DNA from 4 places in the Alicycliphilus soli genome. Region 1 is predicted to be linked to each of the others. Evidence: predicted binding sites of a transcription regulator. Region 1 holds the regulator's gene; each other region holds the start of a gene.

What was found. Region 1 encodes FNR, which switches genes on or off when oxygen is low (the NO sensors DNR and NnrR bind a similar motif). Its sites were predicted from a motif close to TTGATNNNNATCAA; they were not measured.
Region 2: a site for FNR is predicted at 3,038-3,051, ahead of ubiM (5-demethoxyubiquinol-8 5-hydroxylase UbiM). Genes of this name have one in related genera too.
Region 3: a site for FNR is predicted at 2,097-2,110, ahead of ABUE11_RS00485 (universal stress protein). Genes of this name have one in related genera too.
Region 4: a site for FNR is predicted at 4,145-4,158, ahead of ABUE11_RS11190 (DUF3149 domain-containing protein). Genes of this name have one in related genera too.

What each region holds. Positions count from the first base shown of each region.
Region 1 covers NZ_CP160388.1:2,649,672-2,656,837, reverse strand. Annotated here, with positions in the region: gene ccoP (cytochrome-c oxidase, cbb3-type subunit III) at 1-853, shown strand, start outside; gene ccoG (cytochrome c oxidase accessory protein CcoG) at 937-2,379, shown strand; gene ABUE11_RS12645 (FixH family protein) at 2,441-2,719, shown strand; gene ABUE11_RS12640 (hypothetical protein) at 2,811-3,098, shown strand; gene fnr (fumarate/nitrate reduction transcriptional regulator Fnr) at 3,147-3,887, opposite strand; gene hemN (oxygen-independent coproporphyrinogen III oxidase) at 4,059-5,441, shown strand; gene ABUE11_RS12625 (sulfite exporter TauE/SafE family protein) at 5,445-6,170, shown strand; gene ABUE11_RS12620 (HD domain-containing phosphohydrolase) at 6,267-7,166, shown strand, end outside.
Region 2 covers NZ_CP160388.1:113,855-121,020, reverse strand. Annotated here, with positions in the region: gene ABUE11_RS00560 (zf-TFIIB domain-containing protein) at 1-204, shown strand, start outside; gene ABUE11_RS00555 (solute carrier family 23 protein) at 277-1,578, opposite strand; gene ubiM (5-demethoxyubiquinol-8 5-hydroxylase UbiM) at 1,712-2,983, opposite strand; gene ABUE11_RS00545 (LysR family transcriptional regulator) at 3,263-4,171, opposite strand; gene ABUE11_RS00540 (alcohol dehydrogenase) at 4,362-5,429, shown strand; gene ABUE11_RS00535 (acyl-CoA dehydrogenase family protein) at 5,558-6,715, shown strand; gene ABUE11_RS00530 (acyl-CoA dehydrogenase family protein) at 6,894-7,166, shown strand, end outside.
Region 3 covers NZ_CP160388.1:104,779-111,944, forward strand. Annotated here, with positions in the region: gene ABUE11_RS00470 (hypothetical protein) at 1-81, opposite strand, end outside; gene ABUE11_RS00475 (LysR family transcriptional regulator) at 219-1,175, shown strand; gene ABUE11_RS00480 (metallophosphoesterase) at 1,193-2,038, shown strand; gene ABUE11_RS00485 (universal stress protein) at 2,166-2,588, shown strand; gene ABUE11_RS00490 (TetR/AcrR family transcriptional regulator) at 2,596-3,207, opposite strand; gene ABUE11_RS00495 (alpha/beta fold hydrolase) at 3,301-4,083, opposite strand; gene ABUE11_RS00500 (flavin reductase family protein) at 4,243-4,725, shown strand; gene minE (cell division topological specificity factor MinE) at 4,729-4,992, opposite strand; gene minD (septum site-determining protein MinD) at 4,999-5,814, opposite strand; gene minC (septum site-determining protein MinC) at 5,858-6,640, opposite strand; gene pssA (CDP-diacylglycerol--serine O-phosphatidyltransferase) at 6,745-7,166, opposite strand, start outside.
Region 4 covers NZ_CP160388.1:2,368,754-2,375,919, forward strand. Annotated here, with positions in the region: gene kdpB (potassium-transporting ATPase subunit KdpB) at 1-531, opposite strand, end outside; gene kdpC (K(+)-transporting ATPase subunit C) at 521-1,228, opposite strand; gene kdpA (potassium-transporting ATPase subunit KdpA) at 1,242-2,948, opposite strand; gene kdpF (K(+)-transporting ATPase subunit F) at 3,069-3,167, opposite strand; gene ABUE11_RS11180 (molybdenum cofactor biosynthesis protein MoaE) at 3,300-3,779, opposite strand; gene ABUE11_RS11185 (hypothetical protein) at 3,832-4,086, shown strand; gene ABUE11_RS11190 (DUF3149 domain-containing protein) at 4,220-4,360, shown strand; partial or broken gene ABUE11_RS11195 (hypothetical protein) at 4,448-4,774, shown strand; gene ABUE11_RS11200 (MoaD/ThiS family protein) at 4,786-5,064, opposite strand; gene glp (gephyrin-like molybdotransferase Glp) at 5,061-6,290, opposite strand; gene mobB (molybdopterin-guanine dinucleotide biosynthesis protein B) at 6,287-6,838, opposite strand; gene thrC (threonine synthase) at 7,008-7,166, opposite strand, start outside.

The DNA.
Region 1 (7,166 bases):
CATCGGCTGCGCCCTGCTGCTGTGGCTGACTTCTCGCAAGAAGGTCGAATCGGCAGCAGACAACACGACAGGCCATGTCTGGGACGAGGACTTGAAGGAAATGAACAACCCCATGCCGCGTTGGTGGATGTGGTTGTTTGTCATCACCATCGTGTTTGCGTTTGCCTATTTGGCTGCCTACCCGGGCCTTGGTACGTTCAAGGGACAGTTGGGCTGGACACAGTTGGGAGAATACCAAGCCGAGGTTGACAAGGCCAACGCGGAACTCAAGCCGCTCTATGCGCGCTTTGATGGCATGAAAACCGAGGAAATAGCAGCCGACCCCGCGGCCATGGCGATTGGCGAGCGCCTGTTCATGAACAATTGCGCGCAGTGCCATGGCTCGGACGCGCGCGGCAGCAAGAGCTTCCCGAACCTCAGCGACGGTGATTGGCTTCACGGGGGCACTCCGGACGACATCCGCAAGACCATCCACGATGGCCGCGTGGGTGTGATGCCTCCCATGGCTGCTGCCGTGGGCTCGGCGGACGATGTGCGCAATCTGGCGCACTATGTCCTGAGCCTGTCGGGTAGCCCGCACGACTCGCTGAAGGCATCGCTTGGCAAGTCCAAGTTTGCTGCCTGTGCGGCGTGCCATGGCATGGACGGCAAGGGCAATACTGCGCTGGGAGCCCCCAACCTCACTGATGACATTTGGCTGCACGGTTGGGGTGAAGCGGCGATTGTCGCTATGATCAACAACGGCAAGACCAATGAGATGCCGGCTCAGTCAGGGAAGCTGACGGATCAGCAGATCAATGTGTTGGCAGCATATGTCTGGGGCTTGTCCAACAAACCCGACGCGGCTAAATAATATTACTGATATGAGCCGGGCCCCCTCGTGGGGCGCCGGCTTTTTTATTGTGCAAGACATTCTTGCAACAAGAGATTTCCACGATGAATCCAGGCCAGGGAAAGCCCCGCAAGGTGATACCGATCGCGCCTAACAAGGCCGAGACGTCCAAGGGCGAATCTGTGTCCCTGTACGAGGCACAGAAGAAGGTCTATCCGCGATCCATCAGCGGCATTTTTGCGCGATGGCGCTGGGTCATGGTCTATGTGACCCAGCTGATTTTTTATTGCTTGCCTTGGTTCCAGTGGGGCGAGCGGCAGATGGTGCTTTTCGATCTGGGTGCGCGCCGCTTCTATATTTTCGGCCTGGTTCTCTACCCTCAGGATTTCATCTATCTGACGGGGCTGTTGATCATATCTGCCTTGGCCTTGTTCTTGTTTACCGCGGTGGCTGGGCGGCTCTGGTGTGGGTTCTCCTGCCCGCAAACCGTCTATACAGAGATATTCATGTGGATTGAGCACAAGATCGAGGGTGATCGCAGTGCTCGGATACGCCTGGACAATGGACCATGGAATTTTGAGAAGATCTGGAAGAAGACCCTCAAGCAGGTCATATGGGTGACTGTTGCCTTCTGGACAGGTTTTACCTTTGTCGGTTACTTCGTCCCGATTCGTGAACTGGGCGGCGAGCTGCTTGCGTTGCATGGGACCTGGCAGCTTTTCTGGGTTTTCTTCTATGGTTTGGCTACCTATGGAAATGCGGGCTATCTGCGTGAGCAGGTTTGCAAGTATATGTGTCCCTATGCGCGATTCCAGAGCGCAATGTTTGACCGCGACACCCTGATCGTCACCTACGATCCCGAGCGTGGCGAGCCGCGTGGGCCTCGCGTGAAGACCGTGGATCACAAGGCCAAGGGCTTGGGTGATTGCATTGACTGTTCCTTGTGTGTTCAGGTGTGTCCGACGGGTATTGATATCCGCAACGGCCTTCAGTATGAGTGTATTGGTTGCGGTCTGTGTGTGGATGCATGCAATACCGTGATGGACAAGATGCAATATCCGCGTGGGTTGATTCGGTTTTCAACACAGAATGGTGTGAAAAACCACTGGACTCAGGCGGAGATATTCAAGAGGGTGCTTAGGCCGCGCGTGCTTTTCTACACCACCATACTGCTGGCGCTTTGTATTGGAATGATGGCGAGCTTGGTCGTTCGCACTCCATTGAAGGTGGATGTGGTGCGGGATCGTGCTGCCTTGTCCCGTATTGTCGCTGGCGGCAAGTTGGAGAATATCTATCGTTTGCAAATCATGAATGCCACCGAGGGCGTTCAGCGCTATACCATTGCGGCACGCGGCCTTGAGGGTCTGGAGGTCGTGTCCGATGGGGATGTCGAAATAGGCCCTGCGGAGTCGCGCTGGGTCGTCGTGCGCTTGCAGATTCCTTATGGTTCGGCGGCGCCGGGTTCGCATCCGGTGTATTTCGATATTCGAGAGCAGGGTGGCCAGGCCGGGGTTGCGGAGAAGTCGGTGTTCCTTGTTCCTCGTTAGCAAGGGAGCAGTGCTGTTCTTATGTTTGTTGGGCCTTCATTGGGTCGCGGAGTTTGATGTCATGACCACAACTACACCAGAGACCAATCTGTCGGCAAAGCAGCCATGGTGGAGATATGGCCATGTCTGGTTGATCATCGCCGGGCCAGTAATTGTGGTAATTGCAGGCTTCGTGACGCTTTGGCTTGCACTTGCTCAGCCTGACCCACTATTGTCTGAAGACTATTATCAAAGAGGTCTGAATATCAACGAGACCCTGAAGAGCCAGGACGCAAGCATGACACCTGCCATCAAGGGTAGAAATCATGCGGCTACGCCGGCGGAAGACCAGCCTCGCTGACGCAGCGAGCTGGCCGGCCTAGGGGGAAACGGGAAGACACGGGTTGCACATCTGATGCTAGGCTTTCGCAGGTCAATCTGGAGGTGCTTCTATGTGGGTGCAGCGACTGATGTGGATTGCCTGGCCGGCATTCCTGATGGCCGGCGTTCTCGAGATGCTGGTGTTTGCCTTTGTTGATCCTGCCGCGCTGCAATGGTCTGACGAGCCAACCCGGCTCTCGCGAGAGGCTGTCTATACGGTCGCATTCTTTGCATTTTGGGTGATCATCATGATCTCGGGCGCACTCACAACGCTGCTTGCCGCTTCTCCGTTCGAGTTCAATGGCTCCCCTTCATCGCGCAGGACTGGGCGCGATGGTGATTCGAACTACGCCTCCTGATCCACCAGTTTGCTTTGAGTGTGGGGGGCAGGTGAAGCCCGGAACTGGCTAGTGCCCAGACTGCTGATTGTTCACGATTCGCTTCAAGGCTTCTGTATTCACAATGCGAACGTGACGTTGCTTGACTTCGACAATTCCGTCTTCGACGAACTTGGAGAAGGTGCGGCTCACCGTCTCCAGCTTGAGGCCCAGGTAACTTCCAATCTCCTCGCGGGTCATGCGCAGCACCAGTTCCGACTGTGAGAATCCCCGCGCGTGAAGACGCTGCACCAGGTTCAGCAGAAAGGCTGCAAGCCGTTCTTCCGCACGCATGCTTCCGAGCAGAAGCATGACGCCATGTTCCCGCACAATCTCCCGGCTCATGATCTTGTGGACATGGGTCTGCAATGCGGTGAATTCGCGCGACAGCTCCTCGATGCGTTCAAATGGCATCACGCAAACCTCGGCATCTTCGAGGGCCACGGCATCGCAGGTGTGTCGATCGTTGACGATTCCGTCGAGGCCTATGATCTCACCTGCCATCTGAAAGCCGGTGACTTGGTCGCGTCCGTCCTCGGTGGCCACGCAGGTCTTGAAGAATCCGGTGCGTATGGCAAAGAGAGACGTGAAGGGCTCGCCATTGCGAAAGAGCGTGCCCCCGCGTTTGACCTTGCGGCGCACCGCGACGATATCGTCGATGCGCTTGAGCTGCTGCTCGTCCAGCCCTACAGGCATGCACAACTCGCGCAAGTTGCAGTTCGAGCAGGCTACTTTGATGGACTGAGGAGTGTGCATGGATATCCGGTTCATGATGCGAGCCTGCCCCTGGCCACTGTGGAAGCGGGTTGCATCGCAACTTGTTGGAAGACTTTGATCTAAGGCTGCATTGTCGTCCATTGGACATTGCGGATGCTTGATCGACGTCAAGGACGCTGACCAGACTGTACGGCACAGTGCGCTCGAACCGCAAGGAATCCCTTCATGACTGTCGTTACAACTGAGCTTCTGCGTCGCTTTGACGTTCCGGGGCCGCGTTACACCTCCTATCCCACTGCAGATCGCTTTGTGGAGGCATTTGGAGAGAAAGAGTACATCCTTGCACTGGCACAGCGCCGTGTCGGGTCCGTGGCCAAGGCCATGCCGCTGTCCCTGTATGTACACATCCCGTTTTGCGAGTCCCTTTGCTACTACTGTGCATGTAACAAAATCATCACCAAGCATCCCGAGCGTGCCGAGGTGTACCTACGGTACTTGAGCCGTGAGATCGATTTGCATACCGCGCACTGCGGCATCGGCCAACATGTGAGCCAGCTGCATTTTGGAGGTGGAACGCCGACGTTCCTGTCCGACGATGGTTTGCGGGAATTGATGGGCATGCTCAAGCGGAGCTTCGTGTTCGTGCCTGGGGGGGAGTACTCCATCGAAGTGGATCCCCGTACGGTGGATGAGCAGCGACTGGCACTCCTGGCGGAACTGGGCTTCAACAGACTCAGCTTCGGCGTGCAGGACTTTGATCCCGAAGTGCAGAAGGCTGTGCATCGGATACAGCCTGCCGGGAAGGTGTTTGGTCTGGTCGAGAGTGCGCGCAAGCTGGGCTTTGAATCAGTCAACGTGGACTTGATCTACGGCTTGCCCAGGCAAACGCCCGAGTCATTCGACCGTACCTTGGAGCAGGTCGCCCAACTGCGTCCTGATCGCATTGCGCTCTATGCCTATGCCCATCTGCCTGAACGCTTCAAGGCGCAGCGACGGATCATCACTTCAGAACTGCCGATGGCATCCGCCAAGGTGTCCATGTTGGCGCGCTCCATAGATGCGTTCATGAACGCCGGTTACGTCTATGTGGGCATGGACCATTTCGCGTTGCCCGACGATGCGCTCGCTGTGGCCAAGCGTCAGGGGCGGTTGCATCGCAACTTCCAAGGCTACAGCACGCAGCCCGATTGCGATCTGATCGGCCTTGGTGTGTCGGCCATTGGTCGGGTGGGCGCAACCTACAGTCAGAACGCGAAGACGCTTGATGAGTATTACGACGCAATCAACCATGGCCACCTGCCGGTCGTGCGTGGCCTGGCGTTGACCAAGGATGATCTGGTGCGGCGCGCGGCCATCATGGCCCTCATGTGTCAGGGGGAGTTGCTTTTCGAGCCGTTTGAACAGTCTTGGCTCATTGATTTCCGGCGCTATTTTGAGGCCGAGCTGCGACAACTCGAGGAGATGGAGCAGCAGGGACTTGTTGTCGTTTCGCCTGAGGGCGTCACTGTCACCACGATGGGCTGGTTCTTCGTGCGGGGTGTCGCAATGGTGTTCGACAAGTATTTGCAGGCAGATCGGAACCGAGCGCGGTTTTCACGCATCATCTGAGCCATGCTATTGGCTCTGGCCTCGACGGCTTTCTTGATGGGGGTGACAGGTGGGCCGCACTGCCTTGTCATGTGTGCTGCACCTTGCGCGGCATTGACATGCGGCGGTGTCGTCGCAGGCAAAGGGCATTCGCAGGCAACGAGGCCAACACCGCGCGGCGCCACGTTTCGACGCATGGCAGGCTTTCACATGGGGCGACTTGCGGGTTACGGCGCAGCAGGTGCTGCGGTAGCCCTTGCGATGGACCGATTGGCGTGGTTGAGTCAGAGTAGCGCAGCCCTGCGCCCCGTGTGGACATTGTTTCACGTGCTGGTTCTGGGCTGGGGGCTGCTGATGATGCTTCAGGCAAGGCAGCCCGCCTGGCTGGAGAATGCTGGTCGTTCGGTGTGGGTACGCGTGCGTGCGCTCGCGTTGCGTCCGGGGGGGCTCTTTACCATCGGCATGGCCTGGGCACTGCTGCCTTGTGGTCTGCTGTATACCGCCTTGCTGACCGCCGCACTCAGCGGTAGCGTGGCGCGCGGGGCATTGTGCATGGTGCTCTTTGGTGTCGGAAGTGCCATATGGTTGATTGCCGGCCCCTTGGCATGGCAGCGGGCGAGAGCGCGCATGCAGCGCATCGTCAGTTCCATGGCGACCAGGCTGGCTGGGCTGGTGCTCTTTGCTATGGGGAGCATTGCATTGTGGATGGACGTGGTGCACGGTCAGCCCGCACCCTGGTGTTTGCCTTGATTGCCCGATACAAGTGTTGAATATTTGCATCATAGGGCTTACGTAACAAACATGTGACTCATGTAACTGTGATAATGGTTCACACGCAATGCGCAGATGCGGTTTGGCATCTGCGCACACACCGAGAACCGTGCAACAGTGAGTCAGTCAATCCTTATCAGTGTCGATGCGCTACGGGTGGGCATGTACATCCAGCTCGAGGGAGGGTGGATCAACCATCCCTTTCCGATGAGCAGCTTCAGGATCTCGTCGCCGAAGCAGATACATGTACTCCGAAAGATTGGCATGAAGACCGTGCGCTATCTTCCGGCCAAAAGCCTCGTCACCACATCCGCCCTGGATCGGTTCGCACGAAGCAGTCCCGCGCCGCTGGAGTACATCGTTGACAAGGCCAGCACGATTGCGCAGCCTTCCGAAGCGGCGGATGAAGACCTGATACGCCAGTACCTGGCAACGCAGGAACGCTGTCAGCAACGCTTCGTGGACTCTGCGGGCGCGTATTGCGCTATCGCTGTCGATGTACGTGAGGCGCCGCAGCAGGCGCGCATGCAAGCCGAGGCTCTGATTGACGTTTGTGTCAACGATCTTCTGACGCAGGGCCCATGTGCCGTGCACCTGTTGGCCGGCGCGGTCGACCGGCACTCTGCCGCTCACGTGGTCAACGTCATGGTTCTGGCTCTGCTGCTCGGGCAAGCACTGGGTCTCAAGGCACCGGAACTCCATGGTTTGGGGATTTCGGCCTTGCTTCATGACCTGGGCAAGGTGGAGTTGCCTGAACATATCGCCGAGCCGGGCGCAATGCTCAGCCCCGACGACATGCACCGGTATCGCGAACATGTAGGACTGTCCGTGGCGCTCGGCCAGCGAATGGGGCTTCCGAGTGATGTGCTCATTGCCATTGCGCAGCATCATGAAATGGCTGACGGCAGTGGATTTCCATTGCACCTGATTGCGGACGACATGAGCCTCTGGGGGCAGATCCTGGCCCTGGTCAAT
Region 2 (7,166 bases), 1.3 Mb from region 1:
CTGCAGCGCTACGGCGCGATGATGGACTCCGCGCGCGAGCAGCGCAGCCCCGACAAGCTGGCCGACGCGCTGGTGGCGCTCGAGCGCATGAACGCGCGCGAGGAACGCGAACGCCAGCGCGAACGCGTCGAGGGCCGCACCGGCCTGCAGTTCGACCTGGTGACGGCGGGCGTGGAGCTGGTCTGGTCGCTGCTGCGGCGCTGATTCAGCATCAAAATGGCCTCTAACGCCTGTCCATAAAGCGCAGGCAGCTATTGTTTTCGCAGTGCCTGACGATCAGGCCGCCCGACCGCCTGCGTCGCGGTTGAGCAGCGCGTAGAGCACGATGGCGCCAAAGGTCGCCGTGCCTATACCGCCCAGGGCAAAGTCGCCGAACTTGAGCGTGAACTCGCCCGTGCCCAGGATGAGCGTGATGGCGGCCACGATGAGGTTCTTGTTCTGCGAGAAGTCCACGCGGTTGTCCACCCAGATCTTGGCGCCGGCAATCGCGATCAGGCCGAACACCACGATGGACACGCCACCCATCACGGGCAGCGGAATCGCCTGGATGAGCGCGCCGAACTTCGGTGAAAAGCCCAGCAGCACGGCAATGCCCGCGGCCACCAGAAACACCGCCGTGGAGTAGATGCGCGTGGCGGCCATCACGCCGATGTTCTCGGCGTAGGTCGTCACGCCCGTGCCGCCGGCCGCGCCCGAAACCATGGTGGCAATGCCGTCGCCGATGAAGGCGCGGCCCATGTACTGGTCGAGGTTGCGGCCGGTCATGGCGGTGACGGCCTTGATGTGGCCCAGGTTCTCGGCGACGAGGATGATGACCACCGGCACGATGAGCAGCATGGCCGGCGCGCTGAACACCGGCGCGTGGAACTGCGGCACGCCGAACCAGGGCGCGGCCGCCACGCCCGACAGATCCACCGGCTTTCCGAGCCCCATGCCGTTGGTGAACACGGCGTAGAGCACGCTGGCGGCCAGCAGGCCGACGAGGATCAAGAGGCGCTGCACCATGCCGCGGGTGAACACGGCCACCAGGGCCACGCAGACGAAGGTCAGCGCCTGCATCCAGGCCTCGAAGTTGTTCGCAGCCATGTTCTTGATCGGTATCGCCGCCAGGTTCAGGCCGATCACCGCCACCACCGCACCCGTGACCACGGGAGGCATGAAGCGCTCTATCCAGCCCGTGCCGACCAGGTGCACGATGACGCCCACGGCCGCGTACACGGCGCCGCAGGCGATGATGCCGCCCAGCGCCACGCCGATGTTGGCGTTGGCCCCCTTGCCCGCATAGGCCGTGGCCGCGATCACCACGCCGATGAAGGCGAACGACGAGCCCAAGTAGCTCGGCACGCGGCCGCCGGTGATCAAAAAGAAGATGAGCGTGCCTATGCCGCTCATGAACACCGCGAGATTCGGGTCAAAGCCCATGAGGATGGGCGCCAGCACCGTGGAGCCAAACATGGCGATCACATGCTGTATGCCCATGAGCCCCGTCTGCCCCCAGGGCAGGCGCTCCTCGGGGCCTATCACCCCCCCGTTTGCCAGCGCCTGTGCCGGGCGCTCGCTCCATTGAAACATCCCCATTTGTTCGCTCCTGTTGTTGGGTGGGGCGATGGTAGAGGGTTTGGCAAGAGCCGCGTAAGCCAGGCACAAAAATAGCCTCTGGCGCTTGTTGCACAAGCGACAGAAGCTATGAAAACGGAAGTGGCGCCAAAGCTCAGGGCGCCAGCGTGGGCCAGGCCGGGCGCCTGCCCGTGAGCTGGCTCACGATCAGCCCCTTGAGCGGCGGCAGCCGGTTGGAGCCGGCGAGCACCGCCTGGCGCAGCAGGCGCGGCAACGCCCGGGCGTCGGTGTACAGGCGCACGATGGCGTTCGTGCCCTGGTAGAGCGGCCAGGCATGGCGGTGGTGGTCGCGCGCGTAGGGGGCGAGCACGCTGGCCGCGCCGATGTCGGCGCCATGGGCATGGGCCGTGGCGATGGCGCGCGTCAGGCCCTCGACGCCGGCCAGCCCGAGGTTGTAGCCATGGGCCGTGACCGGGTGCATGCCCACGGCGGCGTCGCCCAGCAGCGCGCAGCGCGGCGCGGCGAAGCGGTGCGCGTAGACGGCCACCAGCGGGTAGGAATGGCGCTCTCCCACGAGCTGCATGGCGCCCAGGGGGTGCTGGAACTGCGCCTGCACGCGCGCCGCGTATTCCTCGGGCGGCAGGGCCAGAAGCTCCTGCGCCTGGGCCGCGCCGGTGGTGATCACGGCCGAGCATTGCGGGCTGCCGTCGATCAGGTCGGGCGGCAGAGGCAGGATGGCCAGGGTCTGCTCGTAGCCGAAGCATTCATGCGCCACCTCGTGGTGCGGCAGCTCGTGGCGCAGGCGGCAGACGATGACGGTGCGGCCGAAGTCGTACATCGACGCGCCTATGCCGAGCTGGCGCCGGATGCTGGAAAACCGGCTGTCGGCCGCCACCAGCAGCGGCGCGCGCAGGCTCTGGGCGGGCTGGCCATCCTGGCTGTAGTCGAGCTCGGCATGGGCCGGGGTGACGGCCACGCGCGTCACGCGCGCGCCGGTGATCAGGCGCACCAGCGGCTCGCGCGATGCGACCTCGTAGGCCGTGCGCCGCAGCGCGTGGTTGGGCACGATCCAGCCCAGGTGATCGACGCCGCTGCCGCCCGCGTGCAGCTGCATGGCGCCGCGCTGGCCCACGGGGCCGTCGTGCACCTGGGCCTCGCGCAGCAGGCCGATCTCGTGCTCGGCCAGGCGCTGCCAGCTGCCCAGGCGCTGCAGCGTGGCCACGCTGGGGTGGGTGAGGGCAATCTCGCGCCCGTCGGGCGGCGGGTCGGCGAGCACGGACTCGGCCTGCTGCTCGAGCACCGTGACGCGCAGGCCGGCCTGCGCCAGCGAGGCCGCCAGCGACAGCCCGGCCGGCCCGCCGCCGACGATGAGCACGTCGGCGCCGGCCTGGGGCGGCGAGGAGGGGGTGGAAAGGGAATCGGTCATCACATCGGTCATAGCCATGGGGCGGCATTGTCCGCCGGCTCTCGGGGTGGGGGCTTGTTGGGGGTCAAGTCGGGATGACGATGGATGCGTCAACCACCGTCATCCCCACGAACGCGGGGATCATGCATTGTCGGCCTGGATGGCAGGTGGATCCCCGCGTTCGCGGGGATGACGGGCATGGTGAACAGGGCATGCCAGGGGCACGCATCCACCTGCGCCCTGCACAAACTTCAAAATATATAGCTGCTTGCGCCCTCCAGATAAGCGCCGCAGGCCAATTCAACCCCAACTCCCCTGCCCCCGCGCACATTCGAGCGCATGGTCGGCAAGGCGCTGCACCAGGCGGCTTGTGTCGCCCGCGCGGCGCGCCAGCGCGATGCTCACGTGAAAGCCCGGCGGGTTGTCGGTGAGGCGCAGGCATTTCACGCCGCGCGGCACCACCTGGCGCGCCACGCCGGCCACCAGGCCCACGCCCAGGCCCGAGGCCACCAGGCTCATGATGGTCTGCACCTGGGCAGCCTCCTGCGCCACGCGCGGCACAAAGCCCGAGAACTGGCAGCGCATCATGGCCAGCGCCGCCAGGCCCGGCACCTTGGCGCGCGGGTAGATGATGAAGGGCTCGTGCGCCGCCTCGCTCAGCGCGATGGACTCGCGTGCGGCCAGCGGGCTGGTCTCGGCCACGGCGAGCACGAAATCGTCGCGCTCGAGCGGCAGCAGCTCGAAGCCGCTCGCGTCGAGCAGCGGATAGCGCAGCAGGCCCGCGTCCAGGCGCCGCGCGGCCAGGCCTTCGAGGATCTCGGACGATGTGGCCTCGGACAGCTCCAGCGTGATCTGCGGGTAGCGCGCGCGCAGCGAGGGGATGAACCGCGGCAGCAGCGCATAGGTGGCCGAGCCTATGAAGCCCAGACGCAGCCGCCCGCCCGTGCCCTCGCACGCGTGCTGCACGGCCTGGCGGCATTGCTCGGCATGCAGCAGCGCACGCCGCGCCTCGTCCAGCATGGCCTGGCCCGCGGCGGTGAGCAGCACGCCGCTGCTGGAGCGCGCAAACAGCGCGCCGCCGAGCTCCTCCTCGAGCCTGCGGATGGACACCGACAGCGGCGGCTGCGCCATGTGCAGGCGCTCGGCCGCACGGTGGAAGTTGCCGGTCTCCGCGAGGGCGACGAATTGCTGGAGCTGGCGCAGCTTCATGTGATACCTGCCGAATATTGAAAATGCTTTTTTAAATATTAGACACCGCCACGCCGACTTGCCTACAGTGCAGCCGATGCAGGGCGCACGGGGCCCGGTGCATGGCCCGGCGCATGGCCTCGTGTATCTTGTGCCCCGGCCATGGCACCGGCCGCGGCCCCAACACCATCACCCACAAAGAGGAGACAGCATGATCAGCTACGACGTCGCCGAGCTTGGCCAACCCCTGGTGCGCACCGAGCGCCCCACCCCCCAGCCCACGGGCGACCAGGTGCTGGTGCGCATCGAGGCCGCGGGTGTGTGCCATTCGGACCTGCACATCTGGCATGGCTCGTACGACCTGGGCCATGGCAAGACCCTGTCCATGACCGACCGCGGCATGAAGCTGCCGCTGACCATGGGCCACGAGATCGCCGGCGAGGTCATCGCCGTGGGCGAGCAGGTCACGGGCGTGCAGGTGGGCAAGCGCTATGTCGTCTTCCCCTGGCATGGCTGCGGCGAGTGCAAGGTCTGCCTGCGCGGCGACGAGAACCTGTGCATGGCCGGCCGCTCCATGGGCGTGTACCAGCCCGGCGGCTATGCCGACCATGTGCTGGTGCCCAAGTCGCGCTACCTGGTCGACATCGGCGACATGTCGCCCGTGCACGCCGCGCCCTATGCCTGCTCGGGCCTGACGACCTACAGCGCGATCCGCAAGTTCGCGCCCGCGGTGCTCGCTGACGAGAAGATCGTGATCTTCGGCGCGGGCGGCCTGGGCCTGATGGCGGTGATGCTGGTCAAGGCCCTGGGCGGCGCCGGCACGCTGGTGGTGGACCCCGACGAATCCAAGCATGGCGCGGCCCTGGCCGCGGGCGCCGACGCCGCCTTCAACCCGCGCAGCGAGACCTTCATGGCCGACATCAAACGCGCCGCCGGCGGCGCCGTCTGGGCGGTGATGGACTGCGTGGGCTCGAGCCAGACGGTGCAGGCCGCGATCGACATGATGGCCAAGGGCGGCCACCTGGTGCAGATCGGCCTGTTCGGCGGCCATGTGGACATTCCCACGCCCTTCATGCCGCTGCGCGCCACCACCTACCAGGGCACCTACGTGGGTAATCTGCGCGAGCTGCAGGAGCTCATCGCCCTGGCGCGCGAAAAGCACCTGCCCCCCGTGCCCACGACCTGCATGCCGCTCGGCAAGGCCTTCACCGCCCTGCTGGCGCTCGAGGAGGGCAAGGCCATAGGGCGCCAGGTGCTGACGCCGGGCACGGACGCCTGACGTGGCGCGCGGCACGGCCTGCCCACCCGTCATCCCGGCGCAAGTCGGGGTCCAGGGTCGCACCCCGTGGACAGTGGTGGGCGCGGCCGCAGCGGCGCATGGCCCGCTTTTGCACAAGGAACACCGGCATGAGCACCCTGGATTCCCTCGCGCTCACGCGCATCCCCCCCGAGGACGAGGCCCTGCGCGCCGAGGTGCGCGCCTTTTTGCAGGGCGCCATCGCCCGCCTGCCGGCCCATGTGCGGGCACGCTCCTGGGGCGGCTACAACACCGAGCTCAGCCGCAAGCTGGGGGCCAAGGGCTGGATAGGCATCACCCTGCCCCAGGAATACGGCGGCGGCGGGCGCAGCGCGTTTGCGCGCTATGTGCTGGTCGAGGAATACCTGGCCTGCGGCGCGCCCGTGGGCTCGCACTGGATCGCCGACCGCCAGAGCGCGCCGCTGATCCTCAAGTACGGTACCGAGGCGCAAAAGCGCTTCTACATTCCGGCCATCTGCCGCGGCGAGGCGTTCTTCTGCATAGGCATGAGCGAGCCTGGCTCGGGCTCGGACCTGGCCAGCGTGAAGACGCGCGCCACGCCCAATGACAAGGGCTTTGTGCTCAATGGCCAGAAGATCTGGACCACCAACGCCCACCACTGCCAGTACATGATCGCGCTGGTGCGCACTTCCGGCGCGGCCGAGGACCGGCACAAGGGGCTGTCGCAGGTCATTGTCGATCTGCGGCTGCCGGGCGTCACCGTGCGCCCCATCGAGGACCTGTCGGGCGACCGCCATTTCTGCGAGGTGTTCTTCGACAACGTGCAGCTCGGCCCCGACGCGCTCATCGGCGCCGAGGGTCAGGGCTGGGAGCAGGTGACGGCGGAGCTGGCCTTCGAGCGCAGCGGCCCGGAGCGGCTGTTCTCCTCCATCGTGCTGTTCGACCAGTGGCTGGCCTACGTGCGCACGCCGCAGGGCCGCACCGACTCGGCCACGCGCCTGGCGGGCAAGGTGCTGACCCAGCTCGCGCCGCTGCGCGCGATGTCGGTGGCGATACAGGACAAGCTGGTGCGCGGCGAGAGCCCCATCGTCGAGGCCGCGCTGGTCAAGGAGCTGGGAACGACGCTCGAGCAGATGATCCCCGCGGCGATCGCCGACGATCTGTTCTCGCGCGAGGCCGAGGACATGCCCGTGGAGCTGCTCATGACGCTCAAGTACATCACCGAGGCCTCGCCCTCGTTCTCGCTGCGCGGCGGCACGCGCGACATTCTGCGCGGCATGATCGCGCGCGGTCTGGGGCTGAGATGAGCGCGCCGGCCGGCACGGCATTTCTCCCTCTCCCCTTGCGGGAGAGGGCTGGGGAGAGGGGTGACTCGGCGTGGCATTGGCGGCCAGGCACCCTCGCCACCAACTCCTCCCGCGCAAGGGGGGAGTGCTTGAGCAACGCTGTGCCCGGCATGGACATGAGTCTCTGAAAGGACAGTGCATGGACAACGATCTCTTTGCCGACGCCGCGCGCCAGCTGCTGGCTGGCGAATGCACGAGCGCCATGGTGCGCGCCATCGAGGCCGGAGGGCGCGATGCGCCCGAGGCCGGCGCGCTGTGGCAGCACATCGAGGCCGCGGGCCTGGCCGATGCGCTGCTGAGCGAGGACGCGGGCGGCGCCGGCCTCACGCTGGCGCAGGTGTTTGGCGTGCTCGCGCAATGCGGCGCGCATGCGCTGCCGCTGCCCCTGGCCGACACCCTGCTGGCGCGCGCC
Region 3 (7,166 bases), 1.3 Mb from region 1:
GCGCAGGTGGTGGATCGCGCCTTCGATGCGGGCAACGCCGCGATGCTCAAGGGGAAGGTCGATAGCAACAAATTGGGTCATGATCAAAAGCCTTGTCGCCGCGGATGGCGGAACTGCCCTGGCGACAGGGGTGATACTAGGGTTAACCCTAGGCTATGTCCAATGGATAGTTTGAATCTCCGATATTCATGTGGGTGATATGTATGCCATGATTCGGCATGCCGCCCCTGAACTTCCGTACGTTGGATCTGAACCTGCTGCGCGTCTTCGACGAGGTCATGGCCGAGCGCAACCTCACGCGTGCGGCGGAGAAGCTGGCCATCACCCAACCGGCCGTGAGCAATGCGCTGCGCCGCCTGCGCGAGTCCGTCGGCGACGAACTGCTGGTGCGTGCCGGCCATGGCGTGGAGCCCACGCCGCGCGCCCTGGCCCTGTGGCCCTCGGTGCGCCAGGCCCTGGCGCAGCTGCAGGAAAGCCTGGCGCCAGGGGACTTCGACGCGGCCGCGGCGCACACCGACTTCGTGCTGGCCATGTCCGATGCGACCGCTGCCACGCTGATGCCGCGGCTCATCGAGCTCGTGGAACGCGAGGCGCCGGGCATCTCCCTGCGCGTCGTGCCCCTGACCACGCGCGACCCGCGCCCGCTGCTCGACGACGAGAGCGTCGATCTGGCCGTGGGCTACTTTCCCGCGGCGCTGGCCGACCTCACGGCGCGTGCCCAGACCGACACCGTGGTCACGCATGACAGCACGCGCCTGTACACCACCGAATATGTCTGCGTGATGCGCGCCGGCCACCCGCTGGCCCAGGGGCCGCTCACGCTCGACGACTATTGCGCCGCACGCCATCTGCTGGTGAGCTTTTCCGGCAAGCCCTATGGCTTCATCGACGGAGCCCTCACGGCCCTGGGGCGCGAGCGGCGCATCGTGCTCACGGTGAACCAGTTCTTCACGGCCGGCCGCGTCGTCGCCACGAGCGATCTGCTGACCATATTGCCGCGCCACTTCGTGGGGCTGGCCAACGTGGACGACCACCTCGTCTGGCGCCCCCTGCCCCTGCAGCTGCCCGCGGTGCATGTGGATGCACTCTGGCATGGCCGGCGCAGCCATGACCCGGCGCACCGCTGGCTGCGCGCGACCATTGCGCGTGCCGTCGGCATCGCCGCGCCCGCATGAGCACCACCACCGGCCCCATGAAGCTGCAACTGCTGTCCGACCTGCACCTGGAGACCCACCCGGGCTTCATGCCCGACCCCGCCCCGGGTGCCGACCTGCTGGTGCTCGCCGGAGACATAGGTTCGTACCAACATGGCTCCCTGCTCACGGACGAGGACTTCGGCCTGGCGCGCTTTTCGCCGCTGCCGCAATATGCCGGCTGGCCCACGCCCGTGGTCTTCGTGCCCGGCAACCACGAGTACGACGCCCAGGACTTCGACGCCGCGCACGCGCGCCTGCGCCGCACCTGCGACCGGCTCGGGCTGATCTGGCTGGAGCGCGAGACCGTCGTGCACCAGGGCGTGCGCCTGCTGGGCACCACGCTGTGGAGCGACTTCGACGCGCTTGCCGTGCACCATGGCGAGACCGATCCGGCCCGGCGCCTGCAGCGCCGCGAGAAGGCCTTTCGGGCAGCCAACTTCTATCTCGCCAAGACGGGTGGCACGCGCCGGGGCGAGCCCTTTCTGGCCGCACAGCTGCGCGAGCAGGGCCTGGCCTGCCAGGCCTGGCTGCGCGAGGCCTTGGCCCGGCCCTTTTCCGGCCCCACGGTGGTGGTCACGCATTTCGCCCCCAGCCTGCGCAGTGCCGACCCGCGCTATGGCCTGAGCCCCGGCACGGCCGGCTTCTGCAACGCCATCGATGAGCTGCTGCCCCAAGCGCGGCTGTGGCTGCATGGCCATCTGCATGCGCCCAGCGACTACATGGTCCAGGGCAGGCATGGCGATGGCCGGCCCTGGCGCTGTCGCGTGGTCGCCAATCCCCTGGGCTACGCGCGCAAGGGGGAGCAGGATGCGTTTCGGCACCACTGCGTGCTCACCGTATGATGACAAGGCTTGGAGCATGCCCATGCTCCAGGGCTCATGCCCCTACCGCACGACAAAGATGACCCAGGTCAAGACAACAGGCGCAGGCGCGAATTAGTCTGAAACACCGCTGATGGAGTAACCACTCATGAATATTCTGCTTGCCGTCGACGGCAGTCCCTACACCAAGAAGATGCTGGCCTATCTGGCCGCGCACGACGAGATGCTGGGCACCACGCACAGCTACACGGCCATCACCGTGCAGCCCCCGCTGCCGCCGCGCGCGCGCGCCGCGCTGGGCAAGGAGACCGTGGACAGCTACTACGCCGAGGAGGGCGAAAAGGTGGTGTCTCCCGTGGTCAAGTTCATGGCACGCCATGGCGTGCAGCTCAAGACCATCACCAAGGTGGGCCCGGCCGGCGAGACCATTGCCAAGGTGGCCGAATCGGGCAAGTACGACCTCGTCGTCATGGGCACGCACGGCCATGGCTCGCTGGGCAAGCTGGTCATGGGCTCGGTCAGCACCCAGGTGCTCGCCAACTGCACGGTGCCCGTGCTGCTGGTGCGCTGACAGTTGGTCAGGCCGTGAGGCCGCCAAGGCAGGTGGCCATGGCCCAGTCGACGATCTGGGAGCGGTCGTAGCCGCGCTCGCGCAGCAGGTCGAGCATGGGGTCGGCCGAGCGTGCGAGCAGCGCGCACAGAACCACGTCCGGCGGCTGTTCGGCGCGCAACTGCCCCTGGGCCTGGGCCTCGGTGATCCAGCCCAGGATGCGCGCATTCACCTCCTGCATCGATGCCTGGTAGGCGCCGCAGCAGCGCAGCGCCTGGGCCAGGGCCGAGTTGCGCTGGGGCAGAAACGGCGTCTCGTCGTCGAGCTGCAGCTCCAGCGACCAGCGCAGCAGGGCCTGCAGGCGCTGCAGGGCCGAGAGCTCGTCGGGCAGGCCGCCGAGGAAGCGCTGCAGGCGCTCCACCAGATGCACCATGGCGGCTGTGCACAAATCGTCCTTGCCCGAGAAATGCTTGTAGAGGCTGGCCTTGGCAATGCCGACGGCCGCGGCCACTTCGTCCACGGTCATGGTCTCGAAGCCCTTTTCGCCGAGCAGGCGGCTCGCGGCCTCGACGATGGCATCCTCGCGCGCCCGGTGCATCTGCGCCTTGAACGAGGGGCGGGATGGCGACAAGGTGTTCATGCAATGCATGTTAGCCAGACTGGGATAACCCCAAAGACCCTGTGAGACGTCGGATGCTTGCGCGCCAGGTGTCCGCCTGCGGCTGCGTTCGGCTCAGTGCAGCCGCCGCGCGGGCTCGGCGAGAAACTCCAGCAGCGCCTGCTCGAACGCCTCGGGGTTCTCCAGTTGCGGCCAATGTCCCACGCCCGGCATGAGCTGCACGCGCGCATCGGGCAGCACATGGGCCAGCGCCAGCAGGGCCTCGGGCGGGGTGCAGCGATCCTGTTCGCCGCCGACGAGCAAGGTAGGCATGCCCACGCGCATGAGCGCGGCGGCGCCGTGGGTGAAGCTCGTCAGGGCCTGCAGCGCGCGGCGGTAGGTGGCCGCGTGCACATGGCCGAGCGCGTGGCGCGCCAGTTGCAGGCCTTCGGGAAGGGCCTGGGCGCCGGCGTCGCGCTCGACCACCTGGGCCGCGAGGGCGGCCATGTCCAGGCCCTGTTCCAGCCGCGCCAGGCGCGGCGCCACCCAGGCGGCGTGGGAGGCTGCATCGAGCGGCGGCCCCCCCGCGCACAGCACCAGGCGGCGTACGCGCGCGGGCTCGCGCAAGGCAAGCTCCAGTGCCAGCATGGCGCCGAAGCCGTGGCCGACGAGCGTGGCCGCGTCGCATTGCAGCGCGTCGAGCAGCAGCAGGGCGCGCTGGGCCAGGCCCTTGAAGCCGTAGGGTTCGACGGGGGCGCTGCGGCCATAGCCCGGCATGTCCCAGGCCACGGCGCGCCAGCCCGCGGTGGCCAGGGTCTCGAGCTGCGGTGCAAAGCTCAGGTGGCCGCCATCGGCGTCGTGCAGCAGCAGCACGGTGGGGCCGCTGCCCAGGACGGAGAAGGTGGGGAGCAAAGACATGGCTGGCCTGCAGGCTTGACGCTGCGGTCGATAATAGCCCCCCTCGCCATCTGCTGCGGGGCCTTGCGCTCCGTGCCTTTCGTGACTCAGCCGATTTCCCCTACCGCCGTCGCCCATCCCCCCGAGTTCTCGCCGCGCGAGTTTCGCGATGCGCTGGGCATGTTCGCCACGGGCGTGGCCATCGTCACGGCACGCGGCGCCGATGGCATGCCCGTGGGCATGACCATCAACTCGTTCAACTCGGTGTCGCTCGAGCCGCCGCTGGTGCTGTGGAGCCTCGCGCAGCGCTCATCGCTGCTGAGCGTGCTGGCGACGACGCGGCACTGCGCCATCCATGTGCTGACGGCGGCGCAGCGCCCGCTGGCCGAGCGCTTCGCCACGCGCGGCATCGATCGCTGGGCGGGCGTGCCTCACCACCCGGGCCTGCACGATGTGCCGGTGATCGAGGGGGCGGCCGCGGTGTTCGAATGCCGTGTGCGCAGCCAGTACGCGGAGGGCGACCACACCATCTTCGTCGGCGAGGTGCAGCGCTGCGGGCACCAGCGCGGTGCCTCGCCCCTGCTGTTCCACGGGGGCATGTTCTATACCGAGCACCCGCTGGGCCGCCTCTCGCCGAAGGCGGCCGGCCCCATGGGCAAGTGAGCCCTACTTGGCCCCTTCGGGCAGTTCGATCTTGACCTCGAGCACCTCGAGATCGTCCTGGCGCTCGAAGTGCACCTTGAGGTCGTCGGGGTTGATCTTGATGTACTTGGAGATCACGGCGACCAGTTCGCGCTGCAGCGCCGGCAGATAGTCGGGCGTGCCGGCGTTGCGGCCGCTGCGCTCGTGCGCCAGGATGATCTGCAGGCGCTCCTTGGCGACGGCGGCGGTCTTCTTCTTCTCGCCGAGCAGAAAGGACAGCAGGGACATGGCCGCTTACCTCCCGCCGAAGATGCGCTTGAAGAAGCCGGGCTTGACCGCCTCGACGAAGCGCAGGGGCTTGTCCTCACCCTGAAAGCGCGCCACCACATCCTTGTAGGCCTCGGACACGTCCGTGCCATTCAGGTGGATGGCCGGCAGGCCCTGGTTGGAGGCCTGCAGCACGGCCTCGGACTCGGGGATCACGCCGATGAGCTTGATGCGCAGGATGTCCTGGATGTCCTCCAGGCTCAGCATCTGGCCGTCCTGCACGCGGTTGGGGTTGTAGCGCGTGATCAGGAGATGCTCCTTGATGGGGTCCTGACCCTCGATGGCGCGGCGGGTCTTGCTGCTGAGCATGCCCAGGATGCGGTCGGAGTCGCGCACCGAGGACACCTCGGGGTTGGTCACGAGCAGGGCCTCGTCCGCGTAATGCATGGCCATGAGCGCGCCGCTCTCGATGCCAGCGGGCGAATCGCAGACGATGTAGTCAAAGCCCATCTCGGCCAGGTCCTTGAGCACCTTGCCCACGCCGTCGAGCGTGAGCGCGTCCTTGTCGCGCGTCTGGCTCGCGGCCAGCACGAACAGGTTCTCGCACTGCTTGTCCTTGATGAGGGCCTGGTGCAGGTTGGCCTCGCCCTGGATGACGTTGATCAGGTCATACACCACGCGGCGCTCGCAGCCCATGATGAGGTCCAGGTTGCGCAGGCCGACGTCAAAGTCGATGACGGCGGTCTTGTGGCCGGCGAGCGCCAGGCCCGATGCGAAAGCGGCACTGGTGGTGGTCTTGCCCACACCCCCCTTGCCGGAGGTCACGACGACGATTTTGGCCATGTTCTGATGAATCCTTGGGTTGCTGTCTTGAATGAGTGATGGGTTACAGCGGCTCGATGAGCAGTTTCTCGCCGTCGAGCCGCACCTGGGCCTGCTTGCCGCGCACGTTGTCGGGCAGCTCGGTCTCCGTCGTGCGGTAGATGCCCGCCACGGAGACGAGTTGCGGCTCCAGGCAGGTGCTGAAGATGCGGGCGCTGGTGTCGCCACGTGCGCCGGCAATGGCGCGGCCGCGCAGCGGGGCGTAGACATGGATGTTGCCGTCGGCGATCACCTCGGCGCCAAAGCTCACCATGGCCAACACCACCAGGTCCGAGCCGCGCGCGTACACCTGCTGGCCCGAGCGCAGCGGCTTGTCCACCACCAGGGTGGCGCGCGCGGGCGCCGGCACGGGGACCTCGACGGGTACCTGGACCTGCACTTCACGCACGACCTCGCGCACCACCTCGCGCATGGCGCCTTCGGGCTGCTGGGCGCGCGGCTGGGCGCGAGGGGCGGGCGCATCGGGCGCGGCGATCAGGCCCGCGGCATGGGCTGCGGCCATCTGCGCGTCGCTGCCGCCACGCACGGCCACGGGCTGGGTGCGGTGGCTGCGCAGCACCTGCACCAGTGCGGCAAAGTCTATGGGCTGGTCCTCGGCCTGCACGGCCGACAGGTCGATGAGCAGCGGGTCGTTGTCGAAGAATTCCGGATCGTTGGCCCGGCGGGCGGTCAGGTCGGCGTCCACAGCCGGGACGTCCGCGGTCTTGAGCATCAGGGCCACGACGGACAGCTGAGCGCTCTTGAGATCTAGGTGGGTGCGGGCCTGGCCCGCCGTATCAACGGCCATGAAACGAGGGGGAATAAACAGGAGCCGCGCGGCAGCGTCTCAAAGCCGCAAAGTGTACCCGGCAGCCGCGTCGGGACTGCATCAGGAAGTGTCCGCAGTCGCCGTCAGAACTTGGGGATGCGGATGCGGCTGATCATCAGCGAGCCCGACAGCGCGAACAGCAGCACCAGCGGGTGCAGCGTGAAGCCGGCGATCGTCATCCGGCCCAGCCACAGCTGCTCGCGCACCGCGCCCATGGCGGCGGCCAGCGCCAGCAGGCCCACGAGCACGATGGAGGTGGGAATCGGCGTGCCCTCGAAGTGCTTGACCTTGCCGCTGTCGTCGGCCAGCGTCTCGGCCGTGATGTTGAAGCGCGCCAGGCGCGATACGCCGCAGGCCACGAAGAAGGTCAGCACCACGCGGTCGTACAGGCCCTGCATGCCGCAGGCGTAGGCGATGATGGCCGGCGCCACGCCGAACGAGATCACGTCGGCCAGCGAGTCGAGCTCGCGCCCCATGGCAGAGCTCTTCTGCCGCCAGCGTGCTA
Region 4 (7,166 bases), 280 kb from region 1:
CTCGCGGATCACGGGCGCCGATTCGCCGGTGATGGCCGACTCGTCCACCGAGGCCACGCCGTCGAGCACCTCGCCGTCTGCAGGGATGGTCTCGCCCGCCTCGACCAGCACAACGTCGCCCTTGCGCAGGCTGTCGGCCTCGATGGGCAGCCATTGCAATGCGCTGCGTGCATGGTGGCCCGCTTCGTAGCGGCTGCCATCGAGCTTCTTGGCCCAGGTCTGCTTTTTCAGGCCGCGCAGGCTGGCCGCCTGGGCCTTGCTGCGGCCTTCGGCCAGGGCCTCGGCAAAGTTGGCAAACAGCACCGTGAACCACAGCCACAGGCTGACGGCCAGGATGAAGCCCGCCGGCGCCTCACCCTCGCCCGCCAGGGCCTGAAAGAACAAGAGCGTGGTGAGGATGGAGCCCAGGTAGACGACGAACATCACCGGGTTGCGCCACTGGGCCTGGGGCGCGAGCTTGGCGAGCGACTCGCGCAGCGCCTGGCGCGTGAGCGCGGGATCGAACAGGGACAGGGATTTTTTATTGTGCATGGTGTGCCTCCTCGGCAAGGACGGCGACCGCAGGCGCGGCCTGCGCCAGCAGCGCCAGGTTCAGGGCCAGCACGTTGACGCGCGGCTCGCCCCACAGGCCGAGCAAGCGGCCCTCGGTGTGCGCGGCCACCAGGGCCTGCACCTGGGCGGGGGCCAGGCCCCGTGCCTGGGCCACGCGCGGCGCCTGCAGCTGGGCGTTGGCCAGCGAGATATGCGGATCGAGCCCCGAGCCCGAGGCGGTGACGGCGTCCACCGGCACGGCGGCATGGGCCGCCAGGCCGTTGGCGCTGCGGTAGGCGCGGGCACGCTCGGCCACGGCCTCGATCAGGGCGGCGTTGGTCGGCCCCTGGTTGCTGGCGGCCGAGGCGCCGGCGTTGTAGGGCGCGCTCACCGTCTTGCTGGCATCCTGCGGGTCGGGTGCGCTGGTGCCGCTGGGGCGGGCGTGAAAGAAATGCGCCGCCGTGAAATGCTGGCCGATGAGCTGCGAGCCGACGATGGCATCGCCCTGGCGCACCAGGCTGCCCGCGGCCTGTGCCGGCAGCACCAGCTGGGCCACGCCGGTGGTGAGCAGCGGGTAGGCCAGGCCCGTCACCAGGGCCACGAACAAGGCGCCGCGCATGCAGGGGCCAAGCAGCCCCTGCAGCGGGCTGCGCTGCGCCGGGGTGCGGGCGGAAACAGAAAGGGTATGGGTGGTCATGGCAAATTTCCAATCACGGTTGCACCTGGCCGGCGAGCATTTGCAGCTGCTCGACCACGGGGCCCAGCGCCAGGGCGGGCAGGAAGGTCAGGCCGCCGACGATGAGCACCACGAACACCAGCAGGCCCATGAACAGCGGCGTGGCGGTGGGGAAGGTGCCAGGGCCCTCGGGCACGGTCTTCTTGGCGGCGAGCGAACCGGCCACGGCCAGCAGCGGCAGCAGCGTGAGGTAACGCCCCACGAGCATGGCCAGGCCGATGGTGGTGTTGAAGAACGGCGTGTTGGCGTTGAAGCCGGCAAAGGCCGAGCCGTTGTTGGCCGTGCCCGAGCTGTAGGCGTAGAGCACCTCGGAGAAGCCATGCGCGCCCCGGTTGGCCAGGCTGGCGGGCGTGTCGGGCCAGAGCATGGCCAGCGCCGTGAAGCCCAGGATGGATGCCGGGTGCGCCAGCACCGAGAGCATGACGAGCTTGATCTCGCGCGCCTCGATCTTCTTGCCCAGAAACTCGGGCGTGCGCCCGATCATCATGCCGGCCAGAAAGATGGTGAGGATGGCGTACTGGATGAGGTTGATGAGGCCCACGCCGTCGCCGCCAAACACGCAGTTGAGCATCATCTGAGCCAGCGGCACCAGGCCGCCCAGGGGGGTGAGCGAGTCGTGCATGGCGTTGACCGAGCCGGTGGTGGCCGCCGTGGTGGTGGTCACGAACAGGGCCGTGGCGGCAATGCCAAAGCGCGTTTCCTTGCCCTCCATGTTGCCGCCGCTCTGGCTGGCCGAGAGCTGCTGGTCCGCGCCCGCTGCGGTGAGCAGCGGGTTGCCGCTTTGCTCGGCGCCGTACACCAGGGCCAGAAAGCCGATGAACATCACCACGAAGGCACCCAGGAACACCCAGCCCTGGCGCCGGCGCGCCAGCATCAGGCCGCAGGTGACGGTGAGCGCCGACGGAATCAGCAGCATCGAGAGGATGTGCAAGGTGTTGGTCAGCGGCGTGGGGTTCTCGAACGGGTGCGCGGCGTTCATGCTGAAAAAGCCGCCGCCGTTGGTGCCGATGTGCTTGATGGTCTCGAAGCTGGCCACCGGGCCGAGCACGATCTGCTGGCGCGCGCCTTCGAGCGTGGTGGCCACGGCCTGGCTGTCGAGCGTCTGCGGCATGCCCTGCCAGACATAGACCAGCGCCATGACAAAGCACAGCGGCAGCATCACGCGCCAGAGCACGCGCATGAAGTCCACCCAATAGTTGCCCAGGTCCTGGCTGCTGGCGCGCGCGAGCCCACGGATGAAGCCGCCCGCCGCCGCCACGCCGGCCGTGGCGCCGCAGAACATCAGGAAGGTGATGGCCAGCATCTGCGTGGCGTTGGACAGGCTGCTCTCGCCCGCGTAGGCCTGCCAGTTGGTGTTGGTGATGAACGAGGCCGCCGTGTTGAAGGCCAGGTCCGGCGTCTGCGCGGCGTTGCCCAGGTCGTTCCACGGCAGCCAGCCCTGCAGGCGCAGCACCAGGTAGCCCAGGGCCATCATGGCGGCGTTGGACAAGAGCAGCGCCAGGCCGTAGCGCGCCCAGCCCATGCGCTCGGCCGGGTCCACGCCCAGGGCGCGGTAGCTCAGGCGTTCGAGCGCCCAGTGGCGCTCGTCTTCAAAGGCCTTGGCCAGCCAGTGGCCCATGGGCAGGGCCAGCGCGCCCATGGCCAGCAGCACCAGCGCAAAGCCGGTGAGATTGATTTCCATAGTTCCCCCTTGGAACGTATTCACAGCCGACGCAGCGCCAGGACAGCCCAGGCGGTAGCGGCAAAGAACGCGGCCGACAGGCCGATAAAGAGCAGGTCTCCCATGTCGCGACTCCCGGCGTCAGAACTGCTCCGGCCGCAGCAGGGCGTAGCCGAGGTAGACGAACAGGGCCAGCACGGCAGCGCCGGCCAGCCATTGAAGAACCAGCGGGCTGCTCATGGGCGCTCCTTGGGAGCGGTCAAGGGGTGGGGTGGTAAGTGCATGGCATTCCTCCGTTGTGCGATGGAGGAATGCTAGGTTTGGGGGTATCAGGCCGGGGTCAAGATTGCGCTGGCGGGTATCAAGAACGCATCAAGATGGGGCCATCGGCGGCAGCGCCAGGCCCCAGCGCGCCATGGCCGCGTCGTCCGTCACGCGCGCATCGACCCAGCGCGCTCCGCTAGGCGTCTGTTCCTTTTTCCAGAACGGCGCCTGGGTCTTGAGGTAGTCCATCAAAAACTCGCAGGCCTGGAAGCTCTCGCCGCGGTGCGCGCTGGTCACGGCCACCAGCACGATCTGGTCGAGCGGCGCGAGCAGCCCCACGCGGTGGATGACGCGCGCGCCGTACAGGTCAAAGCGCGCGAAGGCCGCATCGATCATGGCCTCTATGGACTTCTCGGTCATGCCCGGGTAATGCTCGAGCTCCATGGTGCGCACGCTGTCGCCCTCGTTGCGGTCGCGCACCGTGCCCACGAAGCAGCACACGGCGCCCACGCGCGCGTCCTGGGCACGCAAAGCGGCAAGCTCGGTGGAAACATCGAAGTCCTCGGTCTGGATGGAAACGCGGGTCATGGTGGCGGGGCGGCAAAATTGCGGGATTTCCAGCACTTTACCGCCCCGCCCCATGGCCCAGCAGACCATAGACACACCCGACTACACGCTCTACCCCTCGCCGCAGAACGCGCACCGCGTGGTGTTTGCGCACCAGAGCTTCGTGGCCCAGCCCTATGCGCTCATCGACCTGCCGAGCTTCGACCTGGCGGGCCGCTACAGCCTGTTTGGCGCCTACCGCAAGGCCGACGGCAAGATGGGCCAGCTCGTGAGCTTCGAGCTCGAGGCCGACCGCGAGCGCTTCGAGCGCCTGTTCGTGCCCGACTGAGCCGGGCCGCCGGCCCTGCGGCAATACCCGAGCAGGATACTAGGGTAAACCCGTATTCTTGACCTGCCTCAATGGCGCCCACGCCCTGTTGCGCTGCAATGAACGCAAGAGTCAACAACGGGAGAAAAGCGTCATGGCATTGCTCAAGCAACTCTTCACCACCGAGGTGGGTCTGTTCAGCGCTGTCGGCATCGGCTTCATGCTGTGCATGCTGGCCTTCTTCGTCTGGCTGTTCACGCGCAACGACGCGCCCAAGGACGGCGAGAAGTCCTGATGGGGCGCTGCTGACACCCGCCGCCGGGGCGCCGCATCCATCGAGGTGCCGCGCCCTTGTTGTTTGCCGTGCGGGACAATGCCGCCCATGCACGAAGACGACAACCAGATCCTGATTCCGCCCTCCTTCATCGCGCTCTAAAGCGATGCGCGCCAGCGTTTGCGCCTACCCCTGGACGAGCTGCGCGCACGCTACGAACTGTGCGAGGACCTGGCCTGCCATCTCGTGGAGCAGGCCGGGCAGATCTACCAGAGCGGCGCACGCTCCGAGGAAGGGGTGCTGCAGGGCATGCACGCGGGCCTGGCCGCGCCGGGCACGGGCGTGAGCGCGGCGGAGGCGCGCTGGATCACGCTGCGCCTGGCCGAGCTGCTGAACTGGCGCAGCCCCGAGCTGCCCGAGCCTGAGAGGGTGTGAGGCCGAGGCCGTCAGCCCCCGGTGACGGGCGGGAAGAAGGCGGCCTCGGCCCCGTCGGCCAGCGGCGTCGCCTCCTGGCCCATGACCTGGTTGAGCGCCATGCGCACGGCGCGCTCGCGCGCGAGGCTGCCGGCCCAGGGCTCGCCGCGCGCGATGAGCTCGTCGCGCAGCGCGCCCAGCGTGGCGGCACGGGTCTGCAGCCGCTCCTGCCCGACTCCCACGGCCTCACGGATGGAGGCGAAGTAGCGCACGGTGATGGTGATGGTGATGGGTGTGGTGGGCACGGTCATGACAGCAGCTCCGAGAACGGCAGAAAGCGCACGCGGTCGCCGCGCGCAATCGTCTGGCCCGCGGGGTTGTCCACCAGGCCATCGGCCCAGGCGGCCGAGGTGAGCACGCCCGAGCTTTGGTTGGCAAAGCGCTCGAGCGTGCCGTCCGGCGCATGGCGCACGCGCAGGAATTCACGGCGTTTGTCGGCCCTGGGCCAATCAAATCCAGCGGTTACAGCTATTGATTTAGGAGCGATATCGACCACGCCCTGCAGGCGCAGCACAAAGGGCCGCACGAGCAGGCAGAAGGTCACGAGGCTCGATACCGGGTTGCCCGGCAGGCCCATGAAATGCGCGCCACCCACATGACCATAGGCAAAGGGCTTGCCGGGCTTGATGGCGATCTGCCACAGGTCCAGGCTGCCCAGGCTTTGCACGGCGGGCTTGATATGGTCTTCCTCGCCCACCGACACGCCGCCGCTGGTCAGGATCAGGTCGTGGCCGCCGCTGGCCTCGCGCAGCGCGGCCACGGTGGCCTCGCGCCGGTCGGGCACTATGCCTAGGTCGGTCACCTCGCAGCCCAGGCGCTCGAGCATGGCGCGCAGCACGAAGCGGTTGCTGTTGTAGATGGCGCCGGGGGGCATCTTGTCGGGCGGCACAGCGCCGGGCATGACGAGCTCGTCGCCCGTGGAAAACAGCGCCACGCGCGGGCGCCGCGCCACCTGCAACTCGGCCAGGCCGACGCTGGCCGCAAGGCCCAGGGCGGCCGGGGTCAGGCGCGTGCCGGCGGCCAGCACCTGGGCGCCCAGGCGGATGTCCTCGCCCGCGCGGCGTATCCACTGGAGCGGCTGCGGCACGGCGTTGATGCGCACGCGCGCGCCGTCGGCGAGCGCCTCGCAGTCTTCCTGCATGACGATGGCGTCGGCCCCCGCGGGCACTGGCGCGCCCGTGAAGATGCGCGCGGCCGTGCCGGCGGCCAGCGGCGCGCCCGTCTGACCCGCGGCGATGCGCTGGGACACTTGGAGCGCGACGCCCGGGGCCGTGACGTCGGCGCAGCGCAGGGCGTAGCCGTCCATGGCGCTGTTGTCCTGCGGCGGCACCTGCAGCGGCGAGACGATGGCCTGGGCCAGCACGCGGCCGTCGGCGTCGAAGGTGCTCACGGTGTCGCTGCCGGCCAGCGGCAGGGCCCGCTCCAGCAGCTCGGCCAGGGCCTCATCCAGGGGTTTCAGGGGCGCTCTCGCGGTCATTCGCAGGTCTCCTCGGCGGGTCTTGCATAGTCAAAGCGCGCGCCCTGGGCCAGCATCCACCGGACGATGGCGTGCGGCTCGCCCGGGTGCAGGCGCGGCAGTTGCGTGGGCTCGGGCAGCGCGGGCGCATCGCTGGCCACGGCGACGACGCGGCCGTCATGCGGGTAGAGCACGGGGCCGCCGCGGTGGTCGGGCGTGGGCGCACGCCAGACCTCGATCTTGGGCAGGTCGCTGTCCTTGAAGCCCTCGACCAGCACCCAGTCCATGCGCGCGTCGATCTGGGCCAGCAGCGCGTGCACGCTGAGCCGATGCGGCTGCTCGAACTCGCGCATCAGCGCCATGCGCCGGTCGGAGGCCACGATGACCTCCGCGGCGCCGGCCTGGCGGTGGCGCCAGCTGTCCTTGCCCTCGTGGTCGATGTCGAAGCGGTGGTGCGCATGCTTGACCACCGCCACGCGCAGGCCCTGCGCGCGCAGCAAGGGTATGAGCTGCTCGATCAGCGTGGTCTTGCCGCTGCCCGAATAACCGGCAAAGCCGAGCACCTTCATGGATGTCGTCCTTGACGCGTCATGGCCGCGCAGGCGGGAATCCACAGCGGTGAGGCTTCGAGACGCTGGCTCCCTTTGTTCCCCTGGATCCCCGCGTGCGCGGGGATGACGGGGCAAGCGCAAGCCATTGCCCACGCCTGCTGGACATGCACCGGCCACATGGCGCGCATCAGTCGCAATGCGCGGCGATATAGGCCTTGACCTGCGCGGCATCGGCCGGCAGGCGCTGCACGCGCTTCGGGAGCTGCTCTATGCCCTCGAACTTCGCGGGGCGCTCGGGCGCACGGCCCAGGGCCTCGTGAATGGTCTCGGCAAACTTGATGGGCAG